DNA from 2 places in the Nocardiopsis eucommiae genome. Region 1 is predicted to be linked to the other one. Evidence: predicted binding sites of a transcription regulator. Region 1 holds the regulator's gene; the other holds the start of a gene.
What was found. The regulator HrcA, encoded in region 1, represses chaperone genes, less so after heat shock. The targets are predictions, from matches to a motif close to TTGGCACTCTCNNNNNGAGAGTGCCAA.
Positions count from the first base shown of each region.

Region 2: groES (co-chaperone GroES) is a predicted target of HrcA. The motif match lies at 4,598-4,624, and genes of this name have one in related genera.

Region 1 is NZ_CBDRIY010000071.1:2,087-13,110, forward strand. Features, by position in the region: gene ACRWK8_RS26400 (LacI family DNA-binding transcriptional regulator) at 1-845, shown strand, start outside; gene hemW (radical SAM family heme chaperone HemW) at 891-2,123, shown strand; gene ACRWK8_RS26410 (DUF4870 domain-containing protein) at 2,187-2,798, opposite strand; gene ACRWK8_RS26415 (DUF4870 domain-containing protein) at 2,829-3,158, opposite strand; gene ACRWK8_RS26420 (DUF3097 domain-containing protein) at 4,654-5,487, opposite strand; gene hrcA (heat-inducible transcriptional repressor HrcA) at 5,666-6,679, shown strand; gene dnaJ (molecular chaperone DnaJ) at 6,684-7,826, shown strand; gene ACRWK8_RS26435 (16S rRNA (uracil(1498)-N(3))-methyltransferase) at 7,823-8,566, shown strand; gene ACRWK8_RS26440 (hypothetical protein) at 8,675-9,382, opposite strand; gene ACRWK8_RS26445 (SigE family RNA polymerase sigma factor) at 9,379-9,909, opposite strand; gene ACRWK8_RS26450 (histidine triad nucleotide-binding protein) at 10,261-10,611, shown strand; gene ACRWK8_RS26455 (PhoH family protein) at 10,815-11,024, shown strand, end outside.
Region 2 is NZ_CBDRIY010000047.1:13,787-24,810, reverse strand. Features, by position in the region: gene ACRWK8_RS23495 (TPR repeat domain-containing protein) at 1-660, shown strand, start outside; gene ACRWK8_RS23490 (hypothetical protein) at 745-2,871, opposite strand; gene ACRWK8_RS23485 (THUMP-like domain-containing protein) at 3,254-4,525, opposite strand; gene groES (co-chaperone GroES) at 4,751-5,059, shown strand; gene groL (chaperonin GroEL) at 5,163-6,767, shown strand; gene ACRWK8_RS23470 (sigma-70 family RNA polymerase sigma factor) at 6,963-7,613, shown strand; gene ACRWK8_RS23465 (Lrp/AsnC family transcriptional regulator) at 7,741-8,199, opposite strand; gene ACRWK8_RS23460 (AzlC family ABC transporter permease) at 8,262-8,954, shown strand; gene ACRWK8_RS23455 (branched-chain amino acid transporter permease) at 8,947-9,276, shown strand; gene guaB (IMP dehydrogenase) at 9,464-10,954, shown strand.

The DNA.
Region 1 (11,024 bases):
TCGCCCAGCGCGGGTACACCCCGGTCCTGTGCACCCAGACCCCCGGCGGGATATCGGAGGACGAGTACGTGGAACTCCTCCTGGAGCGCAACGTCTCCGGGATCCTCTTCGTCTCCGGCAAGCACGCCGACACCACCGCCTCACACGAGCGCTACCAGGCCCTGGTCTCCCGGCGGCTGCCGATCGTGCTGGTCAACGGCTACACCGAGTCCATCCCGGCGGCCTTCATCTCCGCCGACGACCGCGAGGCCGGGCGCCTGGCCGTCAACCACCTCGTCGCCCTCGGCCACACCCGCATCGGCTTCACGAGCGGACCCGAGCGCTACGTCCCGGTCCGCCGCAAGCTGGAGGGCTACCACCAGGCCCTGGCCGAGCACGGCCTGGACGGCGACGACCTCGTCCAGCTCTCCCTCTTCGGCGTGGAGGGCGGCCACGCGGCGGCGGGCCGCCTCATCGAACGCGGTGTCACCGCCATGGTCTGCGGATCCGACATCATGGCCCTGGGCGCCATCCGAGCGGCCCGCCAGCACGGCCTGCGCGTCCCCCAGGACTTCTCCGTGGTCGGCTACGACGACTCCCAGCTCATCGCCTTCACGGACCCCCCGCTGACCACCGTGCGCCAGCCCGTCAACGCGATGGCCATGGCCGCCGTGCGGGCCCTGTGCGACGAGATCGCCGGCCACTCCGTCTCCCACGCCGAGTACGTCTTCGACCCCGAGCTGGTCGTGCGCGGCTCCACGGCGGCGGCCCCCGCCACGGTGCCCGGCCCGCCCGCGTCGGGGAGCCGCCTGGACGTCCCCTCCGCACTGCGCCGCGACCCCCAGGACGTGACCCCCGGGGTCTGACCGGGGAGTGTCAGGGCACGTCGTCCGGTCGGTGACACTGGAGACATGCCATCCGTAGCCCTCGACGGCGAACCCGTGCCCCGAACCGGGGAGCTCCCCGACGCCTCACTCAGCGAGCTCGGCGGGCGCCCGCTCGGGTTCTACGTCCACGTGCCCTTCTGCGTCACCCGCTGCGGCTACTGCGACTTCAACACCTACACCGCCGACGAGCTCGTCTCCCGGGACGGCACCGCCACGGCCTCTCGTGAGACCTACGCCGGGCAGGCGGCCGCCGAGGTCGCCCTCGCGGACCGGGTGCTGACCGGCGACCGGCCCCCGGTCAGCACCGTGTTCGTGGGCGGTGGCACGCCCACCCTGCTCTCGCCCGAGGACCTCGGGCTCGTCCTGGGTGAGATCCGCGACCGCTTCGGGCTCACCCCCGACGCCGAGATCACCACCGAGGCCAACCCCGAGACGGTCGACCCCGACTACCTCGTCCGCCTCAGGGCCGCCGGGTTCACCCGCGTCTCCTTCGGCATGCAGAGCGCCCGACCGCACGTGCTGCGCGTCCTGGAGCGCGGCCACACCCCCGGCCGCCCCGAACAGTGCGTGACCTGGGCACGCGAGGCCGGGTTCGAGCACGTCAACCTCGACCTCATCTACGGCACACCGGGGGAGAGCGACGAGGACTGGGCCGCCTCCCTGGAGGCCGCCATCGGCGCCGGGCCCGACCACGTCTCCGCCTACTCCCTGATCGTGGAGGACGGCACCCGGCTGGCCGCCCGCGTCCGCCGGGGCGAGCTCACCGAACCCGACGACGACGCCATGGCCGACCGCTACCTCATGGCCGACGAGGCCCTGGCCAGTGCCGGGTACAGCCCCTACGAGGTGTCCAACTGGGCCCGCACCACCGAGGGGCGCAGCGCGCACAACATGCTCTACTGGACCGGCGGCCACTGGTGGGGCGTCGGCCCCGGTGCGCACAGCCACGTGGGCGGGACCCGCTGGTGGAACGTCAAGCACCCGGCCGCCTACGCCGCGCGTCTGGCGGCCGGAGACAGCCCAGCCCAGGCCCGCGAGGTGCTCACCGAGGCCGAGCGGCGGTTCGAGCGCGTCCTGCTGGAGCTGCGCGTGGACGGCGGCTGCCCGCTGGAACTGCTGGACACCGCAGGGCTCGCCGCCGCCGAACGCCTGGTCGGTGAAGGACTCCTCGACCCGCGAGCGCACTCCGAGGGGCGGGCCGCGCTGACCCGGCGGGGCCGCCTGCTCGCGGACGCCGTGGTCCGCGACCTCACCTGAGACACGGACGAAGGAGGGGCCCGGCACGATGCCGGGCCCCTCCTTCACACGTGGATCAACGGGCTACTTCACCCAGGTGACATCCATCGGGTACCGGGCCCACTCGCCCCGGTCCACCGCCGACGCCGCGCGGAAACCGGAGACGATCGAGAAGATCACCAGACCGATCAGCCCGAGGAAGCCGATCAGGACGATCGTGAGGACCCACGAGATCATGTAACCGATCAGCATCACCAGCTGGAAGCTGAGCGCCCGAGCGGCCTGGTCACGGACGTAGGGCGACTCGTCCTTCTTCGAGATGTAGACGATGAGCGGCAGGATCCAGCCGAGGAAGCCGCCGCCGATGTGGGCGAGCTTCGCGGAGCTGCGCTCCTCCGGGGTCGGCACGTAGGCGCCGTAGCCCTGCGCACCCGGCTGCTGGTAGCCGCCGTACGGGCCGCCGTGGGGCGGCGGGTAGCCGCCCGACTGCTGGTAACCGCCCTGGGGGTAGCCGCCGGGCTGCTGGTAGCCGCCCTGGGGCGGCGGCGGGTAGCCACCGCTCTGGGGGCCGTTGTACGGAACGGGAGGACCACCGGGGACACCACCCTGCTGCGGGTAGCCGGGAGGGGGCGGGTAGCCCCCGGACTCCCCCTGACCGTAGGGATCGTGGGGGTTCGGGTTGTTCGGATACGACATGGTGGTTCCTTGGTGTGTGGGCGCGCGTGACTACTTCAGGAGGCGGATGCTCACGGGGTAGCGGGACCAGGCTCCCCTGTTGGCTCCGGAGGCTCCCAGAACGCCGAAGACGATGGAGACGATCCATACGAGGGCGATGAGCAGGTAGCCGATCCAGGACAGGCTGGGGAAAAAGATACCCAACCCGAAGAACGCGACGCCAGCGAGGACGTACGGGATCAGCATAGTGATCTGGAAGTTCGCCGCTTCCGACGCGTGGTGGCGGATGAACGGTGACCGCCCGCGCCTGGCGAAGTAGATCGCCAGCGGCGGGATCCAGCCGAGGAACGCGATGACGAACCCCGACAGGTGCGCGAGCATCGAGACCAGGACGTCGTTGTCGCCACCGGCGGGCTGCGCGCCCGGGGGCTGGCCGTAGGCGGCCTGCTGCGGCTGCTGGAACTGCTGCCCGTAACTGGCCTCGGGGTGGAACTGCGGCTGCTGGGGCGCCTGGGGCCGTCCGTACGCCTGTTCCGGCGGCTGCCCCCATGCGGGCTGGGCTCCGCTCACCTGCTGGTCGTGGGGCTGGATCCGCGGCTGGCCGCCGGTGTGCTGTGCCCAACCAGACTGCGCCTGCTCGTGGGGTCCTCCCCACCCGGGTTGCTGCGGGGCCTCGGGCTGGCTTCCGGCGGCCTGCCCCCAGCCGGTCTGGGCCTGGGGCTGCCCCCACGCGGGCTGCTGGGCCTGCGGCTGCCCGCCGGTGTGCTGCTGCCAACCCACCTGCGCCGACCCCTGCTCGTGGGCCTGGCCCCACCCGGGCTGCTGCGCCTGCGGGGGCTGGCCGTACGCCTGGGGCTGCTGGGGGTGGGCTTGCTGGGCCTGCGGCTGCCCCCACGCGGGCTGAGCTCCGCTGGTTTGCTGGGCCTGCGGCTGCCCGCCGGTCGCCTGTTCCCAGCCGGGCTGGAGGTGGGGCTCCTGCGGGTGGGCGGGTTGGGCCTGTGGTTGTCCCCATCCGGCCTGGGCCCCGTTGACCTGCTGGGTTTGGGGTTGCCCGCCGGTCGCCTGTTCCCAGCCGGGCTGGGCCTGGGGGTACGGGGCCGGTGCCTGCTGGTGCGGTGGTCCCCACGCGGGCTGAGCTCCGCTGACCTGCGGGTCCTGGGCCTGCGGCTGCCCCCACCCGGGCTGGGCGCCGCTGCCCTGCTGGGCCCCGTGGGGATGGATCTGCGGTTGGCCGCCGGTGGCCTGCTGCCAACCCGGCTGGACCTGTCCCTGGTCGTGGGGCGTAACCCCTCCGGGCTGCTGAGCCTGGGTGTGGGTCTGGTGCGGCTGGTGCGGCTGCCCCCATCCCGGCTGCTCCGAGGGCTGCGGTGCCTGGACCTGGGGCTGGCCGTACGCCTGGGGCTGCTGGGAGTGGGCGGGCGGAGCCGCCTGGACCCCGGGCGGGCCCCATCCGGGCGACGGAGGCGTCTGCGCCGCGCCCTGTTCCCCGGCGGGCTGGTCTCCGCCGGCCTGCTGCTGCGGGGCGGGCTCCGCGGACGGCCCCCACCCGGGCTGCGCCCCGCTCATCCGCAGCGTCTCGGCGTCGGGGCGCACCCGCGGCTGACCGCCGGTCGACGTCTCCCCGGCGGGCCGCGCGCCGCTCTGCTGGTCGGGGTCCTGCGGCTGCTGCTGTCCCTGCGCGTCGTCCGGCGACGGACGGCTGGACGGGGTCTCGCTCATGCTCTTCCTCGACTCCGCTGTTGGGGGCGCTTGCTGTGCCCGAACGAGTCGGGCCGTACCGACGACCGCGGAGGGCCGGAGGCCGGGAGGCCTGAGGGAGACGGGGAACGACGTTCCGAGGGTCCCATCAGACCATGTGATCGCGACAATCCTAGTGTTACGGAGCGTGCGGGCCCGTGACGAAGTCGATGAGCTCCTCCACCCGCCCCAGCAGGGAGGGTTCCAGGTCCCCGTAGCCACGGACCGAGCCGAGGATGCGACGCCAGGCCTCACCCGTCTCCATCCGCCACCCCAGGGCGTCCACCACGCCCTCCTTCCAGGGCTGACCCCGGGGGATCTCGGGCCAGGCCCCGATTCCCACCGCGCCCGGGCGCACCGCCTGCCACACGTCCACATAGGGATGGCCGACCACGAGGACGTCCGCGCCCCGGACGCGCTCCGCGATCCGGCTCTCCTTGGACCCCGGCACCAGGTGGTCCACCAGGACCCCCAGACGGCGCCCCGGTCCCGGCGCGAACTCCGCCACCACGGCGGGAAGGTCGTCGACTCCCTCAAGGAACTCGACGGCCACTCCCTCCACGCGCAGGTCGTGGCCCCAGACCTTCTCCACCAGCTCGGCGTCGTGCGCGCCCTCCACGTAGATCCGGCTCTCCCGAGCCGTGCGCGCCCGCGCGTCGGTCACCGCGATCGATCCCGAGGCGCTGCGCAGCGGGCCCCTGGGCTCCGCCGCCGGACGCACCAGCGTCACCGGCGCACCGTCCACGAGGAAGGCGGCCGGGCCCAGCTCGAACACCCTGCGGCGCCCGTCCCGGTCCTCCAGGGTCACGGCGGCCTTGTCCCAGGACACCACCGCGCCGCAGAAGGTCTCGTCGGCGTCCTCCACGACCAGGTCACGACTGAGGGGTATCTCGCGTACCGCGCCCTTCCTCGGTCGTCGCCAGTCTCCCGCCAGAACGTCGCGGCCGTAACGGCCGGTTCCCTTGGTAACCACGGTGGTGCAGTCTACTGGTGACACACTCGGTAATCCCGTTGGCGGGTGGCGCACGTCGCGGCTCGGTCAGGGAAGAAGCACCCCCCGTCTCCGTGTTACCGCGTGCGGGTAGCCGTGCCGGTTTGCGGCCGGGCATAGAATTAGCACTGAGGACCTTGGAGTGCCAGGAGGTGGCGAGTTGCTGGATGAGCGCAAGCTCGCGGTCCTGCGTGCGGTCGTCGAGGACTTCGTCAACACCAACGAACCCGTGGGTTCGCGGGCGTTGGCGGACCGTCACCCCCTTGGTGTCTCCCCGGCGACCATTCGCAACGACATGGTCGCCCTCGAGGAGGACGGCTACATCGCCCAACCCCACACCAGTGCGGGACGGGTGCCCACCGACAAGGGGTACCGGCTCTTCGTGGACCGGCTCTCCTCCGTCAAGCCGCTCTCGGCGGCCGAACGGCGCGCCATCGAGTCCTTCCTCGGTGGTGCCGTGGACCTCGACGAGATCGTCGCCCGCACGGTGCGTCTGCTCGCGCAGCTCACCCGGCAGGTCGCGATCGTCCAGTACCCGTCGCTGACCCGCTCGTCGGTGCAGCACGTGGAACTGGTGCCGCTCGGCGGTCAGCGCATCATGATGGTCGTCATCACCGACACCGGACGGGTCGAACAGCGCGTCATCGACGGGCTGGGATCGGTCAGTGAGACCGTGGTGGACGACCTGCGCACCATGCTCAACCGCGCCATCGCGGGCAGACACCTCGGTGACGTGCCGGACGCGGTGGAGGACCTGCCCGCCCAGGTCGCACCGGAGGACCGGCCCGTCGCGGTCGCGGTCCTCTCCGTCCTGCTGGAGAGCCTCGTGGAGAGACACGAGGAGAAGATCGTTCTGGCGGGCACCGCCAACCTGGCCGCGGTCGACTTCGCGGCCAGCCTGCGCGAGGTGCTCGAGGCGCTGGAGGAGAACATGGTCCTCATACGACTCCTCGGTGAGGCCAAGGACCCCTCCATGCTCACGGTGCGCATCGGCGCGGAGAACTTCCACGAGGGCCTTCGATCCACTTCCATCGTGTCGGCTGACTACGGCGTGGGAAACCAGTCGCTGGCCAAGATCGGAGTGGTGGGCCCCACCCGTATGGACTACCCAGGGACGATGGGCGCCGTCCGTGCGGTGGCCCGGTATGTCGGACAGATTTTGGCAGGACAGTAACTCAGTGGCCAGAGACTATTACCAGGTTCTCGGGGTGCGTCGCGACGCGTCCAAGGACGAGATCAAGAAGGCGTACCGGCGGCTCGCGCGCGAGCTCCACCCGGACATCAACCCGGACCCCGCCACCCAGGAGCGCTTCAAGGAAGTGACCCAGGCCTACGAGGTCCTCTCCGACGAGAACAAGCGTCGGATGTTCGACATGGGCCAGGACCCCTTCGCCCCAGGTGGCGGCGGCGGTGCCGGAGGTTTCGGCAACGCGGGCGGGTTCGCCTTCGACGACATCATGAACGCCTTCTTCGGCGGTGGACAGCCCGGCGGCCGCGGCCCCCGGGAACGGGTCCGGCGCGGGCGCAGCATCAAGATCCGCATCGAGCTCGACCTCGTCGAGACCGCGTTCGGGGTCAGTCGGGAGATCACCTTCCCGACCGCGATCCTGTGCGAGACGTGTCAGGGCGAGGGCACCGCGGCCGGTTCGCACCGGACCACCTGCGACATGTGCCACGGCCAGGGCGAGGTCTCCCAGGTCACGCGCTCCTTCCTCGGGCAGGTCATGACCTCGCGTCCCTGCCCGCAGTGCTCCGGCCAGGGTTCGGTCATCACCAACCCCTGCGGCGACTGCGCGGGCGAGGGCCGGGTCCGGGAGAAGGTCACCCGCACCGTCAAGATCCCCGCCGGAGTCGACGACGGCACCCGCATCCAGCTCGCGGGTGAGGGCGAGGTCGGCCCCAACGGCGGACCGCGCGGCGACATCATCCTGGAGATCGTCCAGAAGCCCCACCCGACCTTCGAGCGTCGCGGCGACGACCTGCACTGCACCATCACCGTCCCCATGACGGCGGCGGCGCTGGGCGCCTCGTGCGCGTTCGACACCCTCGACGGCACCGAGAACATCGACCTGCGTCCGGGCACCAACTCGGGCCACGTCATCACCCTGCCGGGCAAGGGTGTCACGCACCTCGACGGCGGCGGCCGGGGAGACCTGCGCATCCGTGTGGACGTGGAGACCCCGGGCAAGCTGGACGAGGAGCAGGAGGCCCTGCTGCGCAAGTTCGCCGAACTGCGCGGGGAGGACCAGAACCCGGGTCGCTTCAGCCCCGGCCACGGCGGCTTCTTCTCCAAGATCCGCGACGCCTTCGGAGCCAAGTGACCCCGCCGGTCTTCCTGGTCGGGACCGCCGCGCTGGCGGGCGACCGGATCCGACTGGACGGTCCGGAGGGCCGCCACGCCGTGGCGGTCCGGCGCATCCGCGAGGGCGAGACCGTCGACCTGTCCGACGGTCTCGGCCTGCGCGTGCGCTGTGAGGTCGACGAGGTCGTCGGCAAGGACGCGCTCGTCTGCCGTGTGGTGGAGCGCCGGAGCGAACCCGAGCCCCGACCCCGGATCACCGTGGTGCAGGCCCTGCCCAAACGGGACCGGGGCGAGCTCGCCGTCGAGATGATGACGGAGGCCGGGGTCGACGTCGTCGTGCCCTGGTCCGCCGAGCGCTGTGTCACGCAGTGGAAGGGCGACCGCGGAGCCAAGGCCCTGGCCAAGTGGCGGGCGAGCGCCCGGGAGGCGGCCAAGCAGGCCCGCCGCGCCCGGACGCCCGAGGTCACCGAGCCGCTGGACCGCAAGGGGGTGTCCGCCCTGCTGGCCGGGGCGGACCTCGGCGCGGTCCTGCACGAGGAGGGGGCGCGTCGGTTGTCCTCGCTGCCCCTCCCGGAGGAGCCCCGCGGTACGGGGATCGTCCTGGTGGTCGGCCCGGAGGGCGGGATCTCCGAGGCCGAACTGGCCGCCTTCGACGAGGCCGGGGCGGTGCGGACCCTGCTGGGGCCCTCGGTGCTGCGCACCTCCACCGCCGGGGTGGCCGCGCTGTCGGTCCTCCAGGCCCGTACGGGACGCTGGTGAGCGGGTACGGGGTGGCGCGGCGCCACCGACCGTGAACGCGAGCACGACGAAGGGCCCGTGGGATCTCCCACGGGCCCTTCGTCGTGTCCGTCCGAGTGGGGCCGGGGGTCAGCTCGCGCTGGCCCCGTCCTCCTCACCGTTGCTCCCGGATCCGTTGCCGGGGTCCTCGGTGCCCTCACCCGGGTCGGGGTCGCCACCGTTCCCGGGGCTGGTGGGCTCGTCGGTGGGCTCTTCCTTGGGTTCGTCGGTGGGGGCGCAGGTCTCCCTGACGTCCCGCTCCTCGTCCTTGCTCTTCCCGTCCTCCGCACGAGTGTCGTCCGTGGGGACCGGTGTGAGCTCCTCGCCGGGCGGGCACGAGGCGGTGGACTCGAACCCGTCGTCCTCGGAGGAGGAGGGCGAGCTGTCCGGGCTGGGCGGGCCCTCGGGGTCCTGGTCCTTCTCCTCCGCCGGCTTGCTGGTGCCGGAGGTGGAGTCGGTCGAGGGATCGGGGGCCGCCACGCCGCCGTTGCCGTCGGCGTGGGCCTCGGGCGGGGTGCCCTCGCGGTCGGCGCCGGCCGGGACGATGTCCAGGACCTGTTCACGGACCTGGGGGCTCGACATGATCACCGACGCGACGATGAGGACGGCCGCCGCGACGGCGGCCACCGGTCGGAGCCACGGCAGCCCGAACCACGCCGAGCCGCGTTGGTGCTCGGTGCGCTCGCGGATGAGGTTGAGTCCTTCGGCCGACGGGGTCATCTCGTCGGCCTCGGCGCGGAGTATCTGACGGAGTTGGTCCTCGAACTCCGATTCGTTCCTGTCGTTGGGGCTACTCATGACGTCTGCTCCAGTACAGAGCGAAGGGAGGAGATGCCACGCGAGGTGTGGCTCTTGACCGCGCCTCGACTGATGCCCATGGCGTCCGCGATCTGTGCCTCGGACAGGTCGCCGTAGTACCGGAGCACGATGGCCTCTCGCTGACGGGTGGGTAGCTTGCGCAACGCGGTGATGACCGCCTCGCGTTCCAGCAGGTTCATCGCCCCGTGCTCGGCACTGGGTGCGTCGGGCAGGGCCTTCGGGGCGTGCTTCTCGACGACCGCCCTGTGGCGCAGAACCGACCTCGCCTTGTTCACGACTGCCTGGCGGAGGTAGGAGAGGGCCTTGTTCGGGTCCCTGAGGCGCCGCCAGGCACCGTGCATGGCGACGAAGGCGTCCTGGACGACCTCCTCGGCGGTCGCGTGGTCCCTCACGAGCAGGGCGGCGAGCCGAACGAGCGGACGGTAGTGCTCCCGGTAGAGCTCCGTCACGGCGTGGTCAGCGTCCCACTCGACCGAGAGCGGCGCCGTGGTGGCTTTGGCCACCAAGGTTTCTGTCGTCACATCAGTTCGACGCACACCCTTGTCGCGGGGTTTACGAAAGGGCATACCTCTTCATTTCCAGTAGACGTGCGTTCCGATCCGAACACGTCGGACGTGGCAGAACGGCGGGCGTGTCCACAGCCTGACGCGCACGGGCCCAAAGACTACCGCGCCCCGATCGGTCGCTGGAGGGGATCGTGGATCGGAAGGGTTGCGGAAAGGTTGAGGGTTCATCTCCTCATACCCCGTGTACCTGCGGTGTTCCGCGCACCTGCGGCATCATGGGCACCGGACAATTCCGATGACCCGAGAAGCGGCGCCGCCACCGAGCGCGGGCCGCGTGACGGAAGGCGAGCGATGGTCGACCCCGACTGCCTCTTCTGCAAGATCGTGAAGGGCGAGGTCCCCGCGGACATCGTCCGCGAGGGGGAGCGCACGGTCGCGTTCCGCGACATCAACCCCCAGGCGCCCACCCACGTCCTGGTCGTCCCGCGCGAACACGTCGCGGACGCGGCCACGGCCGCCGCCACCGACACCGGACTGCTGGACGCCCTGGTCAGGGACGCCCACGAGGTGGCCAAGGCCGAGGACGTGGTGGACTCCGGCTACCGGATCGTCTTCAACACCGGCGCCGGGGCCGGGCAGACCGTCTTCCACCTGCACGCCCACGTGCTCGGCGGTCGCGGCCTGAACTGGCCCCCCGGGTAGGGGCGGAAATATCCCATCGAGCCCGCGGGGCCCTCGTTGGTAGACTCGGGGACGGGCCCCACCGGCCACTTCGGTTGTCCCACACACCCCTGGTGACCGTGCTCGACACCGACCCGGTGTGCGGCCCGTCCGCGAGGAACCCCGGGCGACCCAGGCCCCGGGGCCGTGACCGAAGGGTAGGACAGCGGCCGCAAGGCCACACCATGGCCGAGTCAACTCACACGCACCAGGACCCGGAGACCCAGGTCAAGGTCGTGGTGCCGGACGAACACACGATGATCAGCCTGCTGGGCTCGGGGGACGAGCTCCTCCGCGCGCTGGAGCGGTCCTTCAAGAGCGACATCCACGTCCGCGGCAACGAGTTCACCATCAGCGGGACCCCCGAGGAGACGGCCGTGGTGGTCCGCCTCGTG
Region 2 (11,024 bases), on a different contig from region 1:
CGCAGGATTCTCAACGCCCACCTCGACAAGGACACGCTCGGCGACAAGGTCGGCGGTGCCGGAGCCGCGGACCTGCGGTCCGCCATGTCCAACGCGCTCATCGCCGAGTACATGGATCGGCACGACGACGTCGAGACGGCCCGTGAGAAGGCCAACCAGATGGTGCAGACCGGGTACAACATCGTCATCGCCTCCACCGTGCAGTCAGCGGGTTCCAAGGCGACCCCGGCCGGTATCGCTGTGGAGACCCTGCTGCGCCTCATGGAACAGCCGGTCAAGGACTACTACGACGACAAGTACGAAGAGAGCATCGGCTTCACGTACATCAAGGACATGGACGAGCACCTCCTCAACAACCCGTCGAACATTCGGGACCACGCCAACCTCCAGGTCCTCCAGAGCATGTGGGACCGGGGCATGGTCGACGAGGAGACCCTGGAGGACAAGGGACTTCTGATCGGGCACGGCGACGAGAGGCGTCTGCCCACCAGCACGGTGGAGTGGGACAGCGCGGCCACGGGGTACGTGTCCAGGGTCGATACCCTCATCAACGAGATCGACCCTGAGCTGGGCGATCGGGCCGCGACCTACATCCAGCACTTCCAGGAGCGGTACGAGCAGGGGGCTGCCCCGGAGTGGGGCGGGAAGAAGAAGCACTGACCGCCGAGGCACTCCGCTCGGCCTCCTGACGAGATGAGGGGCCCAGGGCGGTGACCGCCCCGGGCCCCTCACGCTGACGTGGGGTTACTCGTCGTCGTCCTCGTCGCGGCGGCGCTTCTTCTTGCCGTCGCGGCCCGGGCGCAGCAGCGCCTCGGCCAGGGCGAGCACGGTCTCCTCCAGCGAGGAGAACCGCTTGGTGATGTCGTCGTGCGAGTTCTCGACCGCCTCGGTGACGGTCTCCTCCAGCTCGTGGCGGTCCGGGCGCTGCTTGAGCTCACGGATGACCGGGTCCACCGCCGTGGTGACGTGGGAGTCGATCTCGTCGAGCCTGCCGGAGTGGTCCAGCAGCGGACGGTCCACCAGTTCGGTCAGGCGGCGGTGCAGCTCACTGACCTCCAGGGTCTGCGGCAGCTGGTTGAGGCGCTGGTTGAGCGCCTCCAGACGGTCGTCGATGGCCTCCATGCGGCCGTCGACGCCCTCGAAGTGACCGCTGACGCCCTCGAACTGGCCCTCGACGCCGTTGACCCGGCCGTCGATGCCGTCCAGGCGGCCGTTGAGGCCGTCGATCCGGCCGTCGACGCGGTCGATCTTGCCCTCGACGCCCTCGAAGCTGCCCTCGAAGTGGCCCTCGAAGGTGTCGAACCGGTCGGTGAGGCGGCCCAGCTCGTGGTCGACCTTGCCGGTGATCTGCGACAGGTGGTTGTCCACCTTGCCGTTGAGGCTCTCGCGGTGGCGCTCCAGCCGCTCGTCGAGCGCGGTGCGGTGGGCGTCGGCCTGGTCGGTCAGCGCCTCGGTCAGCGTCTGGTGCCGGTCCTCGGCCTCCGAGGCCAGCTTGGCGTTGTCCTCCTGGACGAACCCCCGCAGCTCGGCCAGGTCGGCGGCGACCTTCGCGGCGTCCTCCGCGATCCGGGTGGAGAGGGAGTCGGTGCGCTTGGTCAGCGACTCGCGCAGCCCCTCGGCGGTGCTCTCGGCGTGCTCGCGGGTCTCGGTGCGACCCAGCTCGATCTGCTCGTCGAGCTCGGCCAGGCGCTGGCGCACGTGCGAACGCAGGTCGTTCAGGGACTTCTCGTGGTTCTCCCGCAGCTTGGCGAGCGAACCGGTGACGTCCGCGACGGCCGCGGTGGCCTCGGCGTGGTTCTCCTCGGCCTGGGTGTTCAGGTGGCCGACGCTCTCGGTGACCTTGCCGGTGATCTCCTCGTGGCGCTTCTGGGAAGCGGCCGCGTGGTCCCTCAGCTCCTGGGAGAGGGTGTCGTGGCGCTCGCCGGAGGCCGTGGCGAGGGCGCCCAGCTCCTCGGCGAGGGCGGTGGTGCGCTCACCCAGCTCGCCGGTGTTCTCCTGGAGGCGGGAGAGCAGAGTCTCGTGCTGCTCGGCGGTGCGCTCCTCGACGAAGCCGCGCAGTGCGGTCGTGCGCTCCTCCAGGGAGGAGGTGAGGCCGGTGGTGACGCGCTCACCGAGTTCGGCGGTGGCGGTCTCCAGGGCCTCGCGGTGCTCCTGACCGGCCGTTTCGAGGGCCTCGCGGCTCTCCTTCACGGCGGTCTCGACGGTCGAGCGGCTCTCGGAGATCGCCTCGGCCAGCTGCTCCCTGCCCTCGGCCAGGGTGGTGCGGACCGTGGCGCTCAGCTCCTCGTGGCGCTCGCCCAGGGTGGTGTCCAGGGCGGACAGCGAGGCCTCGATCGCCTCGGCGCGGGTGCCGAGGTCGGCCAGGGCCCGGTCCAGGGCGTCCAGGCGGGTGCCGACGGTCTCGCCCAGCTCGGTGACGCGCTCGCTGATCTCGGTGACCTGCTCGGAGGTGCGGTTGCCGGTCTCGGCCATGCGCTGGAGCCGGGTGAGGGCGGTGTCCAGGTGTCCGGCCACGCGCTGGGTGTCGGCCCGCAGGGACGACATCTCCGACAGCGGCTTGACCTGCCTGCCGACCACCTCGATGTGCTCGGCCAGGGCCTCGGCCCACTCGGGCGGACGTGCCAGGAAGTCGTCGATCCGACCGTCGACGGTGGTGATCGCCTCGGCGAGCGCGGTCAGTTCGCGCTCGCGCAGCTCGCGGAGCAGCCACTCCATGCCCTCAAGGCGCTGGCGCATCTCCTCGCTGACGGCACCCTGGGACTTCTGCTCGGAGACGTGCTCCTGGGCGGCCTGGGAGAGCAGGTCACGCATCCGGTCGGAGACTCCGGCCTGGCCTCCAGCGTTGAGGAAGTTGTGATTGGTCTGTTCCACCGAGGTGCTCCTTATGGTTCTGGCGCTCCCGCCCACTTCGCCGCACGGTGGTCGCGCGGACGGGTTCTCGATGGTCCCCGGGCGGTCGATGCACCGCGCCGACCGCGCCCCAATGTGACCGAAGTGTGACTGTGTGTATACAAGGGGGGCGTGGGTCCGGTGCCGACCGAACCGCTGAACGGATCACACGAGCACGGCCTTCCGGAGAACCCATGAGAAGGGAAAGAAATCTGCGGCGCCAGTTTAACGACACAGTCCCACGAGACCCCAGGGGTCCGCGAAAGATATGGGTACGGGAGATAACGATATGGTCTGCGCGGCCGGTTCCGAATGTGGCCCCGGTCGCACTCGAACGCGGGCCGAGGCGGTGCTTCCGGAGGTCCTATCCCGCCTCGGTTTCACGGCACAGCAGGTAGAACGGTTTCTCGCCGATTCGTGTGAGGACGACCGTCACCGATTCCGGTCCCGAGGCGCGCAGATCACGTCGGAGTTTCTCGGTGTCCACCGCCGAACCGCGTTTCTTGATCGTTACCGTTCCGGCCTTGTGCGCACGCACCGAGGAGCGCACGCGTTTCAGTGAGAACGGCGCGAACTCCAGCACCTCCAGCACCCGCCACAGGGGTGAGCGCTCGGGCCGGTCCGAGGTGAAGTAGGCGATCCGCTCGTCCAGCAGCGCGCCGTCCACCCGTGCCGCCGCCTCCGCCACGAGGTGGGAGCGGACCACGGCCGGGTCCGGGTCGTACAGGTAGCGCCGGGCGGGCGCGACCGGCGCCGGGCCCAGGCCCGTCTCCTCGTCCAGGTGCGCCACCGCGCCCTCGCTCGCCAACAGGCCCGCGCGCTCGTGCAGCACCGTCGCGCGCCGTCGTGGCCCGTCCGGGCCGAAGCCCAGCCCGCCGAACCACAGAGCGGTCTCCTTCAACTCCCCGTCCACCGAGATCCACTCGGCTGACGCGGCGGGGGAGAGGACCTCGTGCGGAATCCCCGGGGCGGCCTTCAGGCACGCGGCCTCCGCACCCTCCGCCAGTCGGGTGGCCACGTCCCACGGTGGCGAGTAGGCGGCCGGGTCGAACACCCGGCCCCGCCCTCCGCGCCGGGCCGGGTCGCAGAACAGCAGGGGGTGGTCACCCACCGCGACCCCGTTCACGTCACCCTCCCGGACCCGGGCGTGCGCGGACAGCCCCAACGCCTCGATGTTGGCCCGGGCCACCGCCACGGTCAGGGGGTCGGCGTCCACGCCCTCCACCGGCACGCCGCGCCCGGCCAGGGCCAGGAGGTCGGCGCCGATCCCGCAGCACAGGTCGCCCGCGACGGCGCCCCCGGCCACCGAGGCGGGCAGGTGCCCGGCGGTGCGCTCGGCGCGGTACTCGGCCACGCTCCGGCGGGTGGACTGCTCCAGGCCGTTCGGGGTGAAGAACATGCGCGCGGCGTTCTCCCCGAACTTGGCCCGGCCGCGCTCCCGCAGGCCCACCTGGGTCATCACGGCGTTGACCAGTTCGGAAACCGGGAGGTCGGGGGCGAGCGCGGCGACCCGTGGGTCGGCGCGCAGCCGCGACGCGGTGGCCAGGGGGTCGCTGGCCGTGGCGGCGGGGTCCACCCCGGCGAGGACCTCCCGTCCCGCGTCGGTGAGCAGCGCCGAGAACGCGGGGACGCGCATGGAACCTCCTGCTGTGGGCACGACGGTGGGGCGGGCCCGCCCGTCGGTCCGGGCCCCCGCCACATTTCCATTCTGGCACTCTCGGGGGTAGAGTGCTAAACGCGACGAGGCCGGTCTGGCACCCGCGACGACAGGCCGCCGCGGTCGCCCCTTTTACGTGGTCGGTTCGTGCTCACGCATGGCCGACGTCAGATACACCGAGACTTTGAAGGGGGAGGTCACACCGTGTCGACCGCCACCAAGACCGTGCTGAAGCCGCTCGAGGACCGCGTCGTGGTCAGGACCCTGGAGGCTGAGCAGACCACCGCCTCCGGTCTGGTCATCCCGGACACCGCCAAGGAGAAGCCCCAGGAGGGCGAGATCCTGGCCGTGGGTCCCGGTCGCCTTGACGACAACGGCAAGCGCGTCGCCCTCGACGTGAACGTCGGCGACGTCGTCCTCTACAGCAAGTACGGCGGCACCGAGGTCAAGTACGACGGCCAGGAGTACCTGGTTCTCTCCGCCCGCGACCTCCTCGCGGTCGTCGAGAAGTAGCTCTCGGCGCAGAGCCTTCGAACATCCCGCACCGGTCGGCCCTGAAGCCGGGCGGGGCGGGATGTTCTCTTTCGACCCGAACCGTTAGAGGAAGTACTCACACATGCCGAAGATCCTGGAGTTCGAGGACGACGCCCGCCGCGCCCTCGAGCGGGGCGTGGACCGCCTCGCCAACGCCGTCAAGGTGACGCTCGGCCCGCGCGGCCGCAACGTCGTCATCGACAAGAAGTTCGGTGCCCCCACCATCACGAACGACGGCGTGACCGTCGCGCGTGAGATCGAGCTGGACGAGCCCTACGAGAACCTGGGCGCCCAGCTGGTCAAGGAGGTCGCCACCAAGACCAACGACGCCGCCGGTGACGGCACCACGACCGCCACCGTTCTGGCGCAGGCGCTGGTCCGCGAGGGCCTGCGCAGCGTCGCCGCCGGTGCCTCCCCGATGTCCCTCAAGAAGGGCATCGACGCCGCGGCCGTCCGGGTCTCCGAGATCCTGCTCGAGCGCGCCGTGCCGATCAAGGAGCGCGCCGACATCGCCTACGTGGCGACCAACTCCGCTCAGGACGCCCAGATCGGCGACCTCATCGCCGAGGCCTTCGACAAGGTCGGCAAGGACGGCGTCATCACGGTGGAGGAGTCCCCGACCTTCGGTCTGGAGCTCGACTTCACCGAGGGCCTCCAGTTCGACAAGGGCTACATCTCGCCCTACTTCGTCACCGACGGAGACCGTCAGGAGGCCGTCCTCGAGGACGCGCAGATCCTGATCAGCCAGGGCAAGATCGGCAACCTGAACGAGCTGCTCCCGCTGCTGGAGCAGGTCGTGCAGAGCAAGAAGCCGCTGCTGATCATCGCTGAGGACGTCGAGGGCGACGCCCTGGGCGCCCTGGTGCTCAACCGCATGCGCGGCACCCTCAACGTCGCCGCGGTCAAGGCGCCCGGCTTCGGCGAGCGCCGCAAGGCCATGCTCCAGGACATCGCCGTGCTCACCGGCGGCCAGGTCATCTCCGAGGAGGTCGGCCTGACCCTGGAGAACGCGGACCTGTCCGTGCTGGGCTCGGCCCGCCGCATCACCATCACCAAGGACACCACCACCGTCGTCGACGGTGGCGGCGAGCAGTCCGAGGTGGAGGACCGCGTTCGCCAGATCCGTAAGGAGATCGAGGCGAGCGACTCCGACTGGGACCGCGAGAAGCTCCAGGAGCGCCTGGCCAAGCTCGCGGGCGGCGTGTCCGTGCTGAGCGTCGGCGCGGCCACCGAGGTCGAGCTCAAGGAGAAGAAGCACCGTCTCGAGGACGCCATCTCGGCGACTCGCGCGGCCATCGAGGAGGGCATCGTCGCCGGTGGCGGCGCCTCCCTGGTGCACGCCTCCACCGCTCTGGACGACCTCGGCCTGACCGGCGACGAGGCCACGGGTGCGGCGATCGTCCGCCGCGCGCTGGTCGAGCCCGCCCGGTGGATCGCGGAGAACGCGGGCGCCGAGGGCTACGTGGTCACCCACCGCGTCTCCGAGATGGAGGTCGGTCACGGCTACAACGCCGCCACCGGCACCTACGGCGACCTGACCGCCGAGGGCATCCTCGACCCGGTCAAGGTCTCCCGCTCGGCCGTCCAGAACGCCGCTTCCATCGCGGGCATGCTGCTGACCACCGAGGTGCTGGTCGCGGACAAGCCCGAGGAGGACGCGGACGACGGTCACGGCCACGCCCACTAGGGACGTCGGTCGGTGTCCGTGAGGGCCCGGTCCGGGGGTGGGGCGCGCTGTCGTCCCACCCCCGCCCACTACCACGAGAGACCCGTTTCACACTCGCGACTACGTACCGTTTTCGGGCTATTTTCCCAAAATGTAACCATTCTGTAGTTGCTGATTGGAGTGGTTGGGTCCTCAACTGCGGGCATCATTCCTAACGTGACGGATGCAGGCGCCCGCGAGGGCGTTACCGCGCAGCGGCCAGGTACGCCCCCGGGGCACGAGGAGGCGGACCCCGCTCCGAGTGACACGGGGTTGAACCATCTGGGCTCACTCGCCGTCCGGGGCGACGACGGGGCCATGGACTCGCTCCTGCGCGAGGTCAGACCCATGGTGGTGCGGTACTGCCGGACCCGCCTGGCGCGGGTCGCGGGCCTGGCACACTACTCGGACGACGTCGCGCAGGAAGTGTGTATCGCCCTGCTCACGGCCGTCCCCCGTTACCAGGACCGGGGCAGGCCCTTCGCCTCGTTCGTGTTCGGCATCGCCGCGCACAAGGTCGCGGACACCCTCCGCGTGGCCGGTCGGGTGGAGACGGTCCCCACCGACACCGTGCCCGAACAGCCGGACGACGGTCCCGGCCCCGAGGAGTCGGCGGTCCGCGTGTCCGAGGCCCAGCGGGCCAGGGCCCTCCTCGACGAACTGCCCGAACAGCAGCGCACACTGCTGGTGATGCGGGTGATCACAGGACTCACAGCAGACGAGACGGGACATCTCCTTGGCATGTCGGCAGGCGCGGTACGGGTTGCCCAGCACCGAGCTATTGCTCGGCTTCGGAAGGTGGCCCTGGCGAACCGCGTCCTCCCCTGAGCACCGCGCCTCCCGCCCCGGAAGGCGCCGGTGCCCCTCGCGTCTCCGCCAGCGCGGCTACTGCCGCTACCCCCGCTGAGATCGCCGGGGCCGTTCCCCACGACGCGCGGAACGGCCCCCGAGACGGTCAGTCGTCGCTCTTGAGGGTCTTCATGGTCAGGTGGGACTCCACTCTCAGCACGGCGGGATGCCCCATCAGCCTGCTGGTGAGGAAGGCCTCGTAGGCGACGTGGTCAGCGACCCTCACCCGGAGGAAGTAGTCGGGGCGGCCGTACATCCGGCGGAACTCCACGATCTCCTCGTAGGCCGCCACGGTCTCCTCGAACTCCTGGACGGTCGCACTGTCCTGGGCGTAGATCTCCACGTCGAGGAGCACCTCCAGCCCCCGGCCCAGCCGCTCGGAGTCCACCACGGCCCGGTACCCCGTGATGACCCCCGACTCCTCCAGCCGCTTGACCCGGCGCAGGCAGGGAGGCGGGGTCAGCCCCACCCGACGCGCCAACTCGACGTTGGACAACCGGCCGTCCTGGCGTAGTTGGAACAGGATTTCGCGGTCGACCCCATCGAGTGCATGTTCGTTGCTCATCCGGTCATTCTAGGGCTCAGGAACGAAACCATATAAGGCTCGATCTTTTCTAAAATGTCCTCATGCCTAGGAAATCTGACCTGCGGTCGGCCTTCGCCGACTCCGCACCGGTGGGCCTGGCGCTCGTCCCGCTCGGTCTGGCCTTCGGAGTGCTCGTGGTCCAGGCGGGCCTGGACTGGTGGTGGGCCGGGGTGTCGGCCGCGCTCGTCTACGCCGGATCGTTCGAGTTCCTGCTGATCGGCATGGTCACCGCCGCCGCCCCGCTGACCGCGATCGCCGCGGCCGCGTTGATGGTGAACTTCCGCCACGTCTTCTACGCCCTGTCGTTTCCCCTGGACCGGATCAGGGGTCGCGCGGGCAGGGCCTACGCCACGTTCGCGCTCACCGACGAGGCCTACGCCCTGACCGCGTCCGAGCGCGCCCGCGCCTGGACGGGGCGGCGCGTCCTGTACTCACAGCTGTTCATGCACCTGTACTGGACTGGGAGCGCGACCGTCGGAGCCCTGCTCGGCGGCCTCATTCCCGAGGGCGTTCAGGGGCTGGACTTCGCCCTCACCGCACTGTTCACCGTGCTGGCCCTGGACGCGCTGCGGGACCTCAGGGGCGAGGTGTCCACCCCGGTGCTCGCGTTCGCGAGTGCCCTGGCCGCGTGGGTCCTCTTCCCCGACCAGATGCTCCTCGTCGCCTTCTCCCTGTTCACGGCTGGTCTGCTCGCTCACCGGCTCGTACTCCGAAGGAAGCCCGCTCATGTCTGACACCCACTACGCCGTGGCCGCCGTCCTGGTCACCGCAGCCGTGACCTGGAGTCTGCGCGCGGCGCCCTTCGCCGCCCTGGCACCGCTGCGCGCCAGTGAGACCATGGGTCACCTCAGCGTCCGCATGCCCGCCGGGGTCATGGTGATCCTGGTCGTGTACTGCCTGAGCGACCTGCCCCTGCCGCAACCGCAGTCCCTGGTGCCGCTGGGCGCTCTGGCCGTCACCGTCGGCCTGCACCTGTGGCGGCGCGAAGCCCTGCTGAGCATCCTGGGCGGCACGGCCGTCCACGTGGTGCTGGCCAGCACACTCGTCCCCCACTGACTCCGTCACCGGCCCCCGGGCCTGCGGCTCGACCAGCGAACCCGCCCCGGGGCGGTGGCCGATTCGTGACCTAGGTGACCGGGCGAACACCGCATTCCACCTGGGCGGTGCCGGACGACGACCTAGGATGAGACGACACGCGGGGGCGATCCGCGCAGGTGTTGCCGGGAACAGCGGAGGTTGTGTCATGAGCCAGGACCACAGCGACTACGGGAGGAAGCTGCTTCCGCCGGGGCTGACCTACGACGACGTCCTGCTGGTACCGGCCTACTCGGACCTCCAGCCGGGCGAGGTGGACACCACGACGAAGCTCTCCCGCAACATCAGCCTCAGCATCCCCCTGCTCTCCGCGGCGATGGACACCGTCACCGAGGCCCGCATGGCCGTGGCGATGGCCCGTCAGGGCGGCGCCGGGGTGCTGCACCGCAACCTCTCCGCCGAGGACCAGGCCGGCCAGATCGACCTCGTGAAGCGCTCCGAGGCGGGCATGGTCACCGACCCGGTCACCTGTCACCCCGAGGACGACCTCGCGGAGGTCGAGCGCCTCTGCGCCCACTACCGCATCTCCGGTGTCCCGGTCACCGACGCCCAGGGCGCGCTGGTGGGCATCGTGACCAACCGCGACATGCGTTTCGAGGACGACCGCTCCCGGCTGGTCCGCGACGTCATGACCACCGAGAACCTGGTCACCGCCCCCGTCGGCGTCAGCCGCGAACGCGCCTTCGAGCTCCTTCGTGAGCACAAGGTCGAGAAGCTTCCCCTGGTCGACGGCCAGAACCGCCTGCGCGGGCTCATCACCGTCAAGGACTTCATCAAGAGCGAGCAGTTCCCGAACGCCACCAAGGACTCCAACGGGCGTCTGGTCGTCGGTGGCGCGGTCGGTGTGGGCACCGAGGCCGAGGAGCGCGCCAAGCTGCTCATCGACGCCGGGGTCGACTTCATCGTGGTCGACACCGCCCACGGCCACTCCTCCGGGCTCGCCGACATGGTCGCCAAGCTCAAGGCCAACTCCCGCGCGGACATCGTCGCGGGCAACGTCGCCACCCGCGCCGGTGCCCAGCTGCTGATCGACGCCGGGGCCGACGCCGTCAAGGTCGGGGTGGGCCCCGGCTCCATCTGCACCACCCGCGTCGTCGCCGGTGTGGGCGCCCCGCAGCTCACCGCCATCCTGGAGGCCGGGCTGGCCTGCGGCCCCGCCGGTGTCCCGCTGATCGCGGACGGTGGCCTCCAGTACTCCGGCGAGATCGCCAAGGCCATCGTCGCCGGTGCCAGCACCGTCATGCTCGGCAGCCTCCTCGCGGGTGTCGAGGAGAGCCCGGGCGAGCTCATCTTCATCAACGGCAAGCAGTTCAAGGCCTACCGGGGCATGGGTTCGCTCGGCGCCATGCGCGGCCGCTCCTTCTCCAAGGACCGCTACGCCCAGGCCGACGTGTCCTCCGAGGACAAGCTGGTTCCCGAGGGCATCGAGGGTCAGGTGCCGTTCCGCGGCCCGCTGTCCGCCGTGGCCCACCAGCTGGTCGGCGGCCTGCACCAGTCCATGTGGTACGCGGGCAGCCGCACCGTGCCGGAGCTGCGCGAGCGCGGCCAGCTGATGCGCATCACCAGCGCGGGGCTGCGCGAGAGCCACCCGCACGACATCAAGATGACCGTGGAAGCGCCGAACTACAACGCGCGCTAGTCGGCGCGGGGACGGCGCCGGATCCGGTCCGACCACGGACGGATAGACTCGCGTCCGCGGTCAAGCGCTG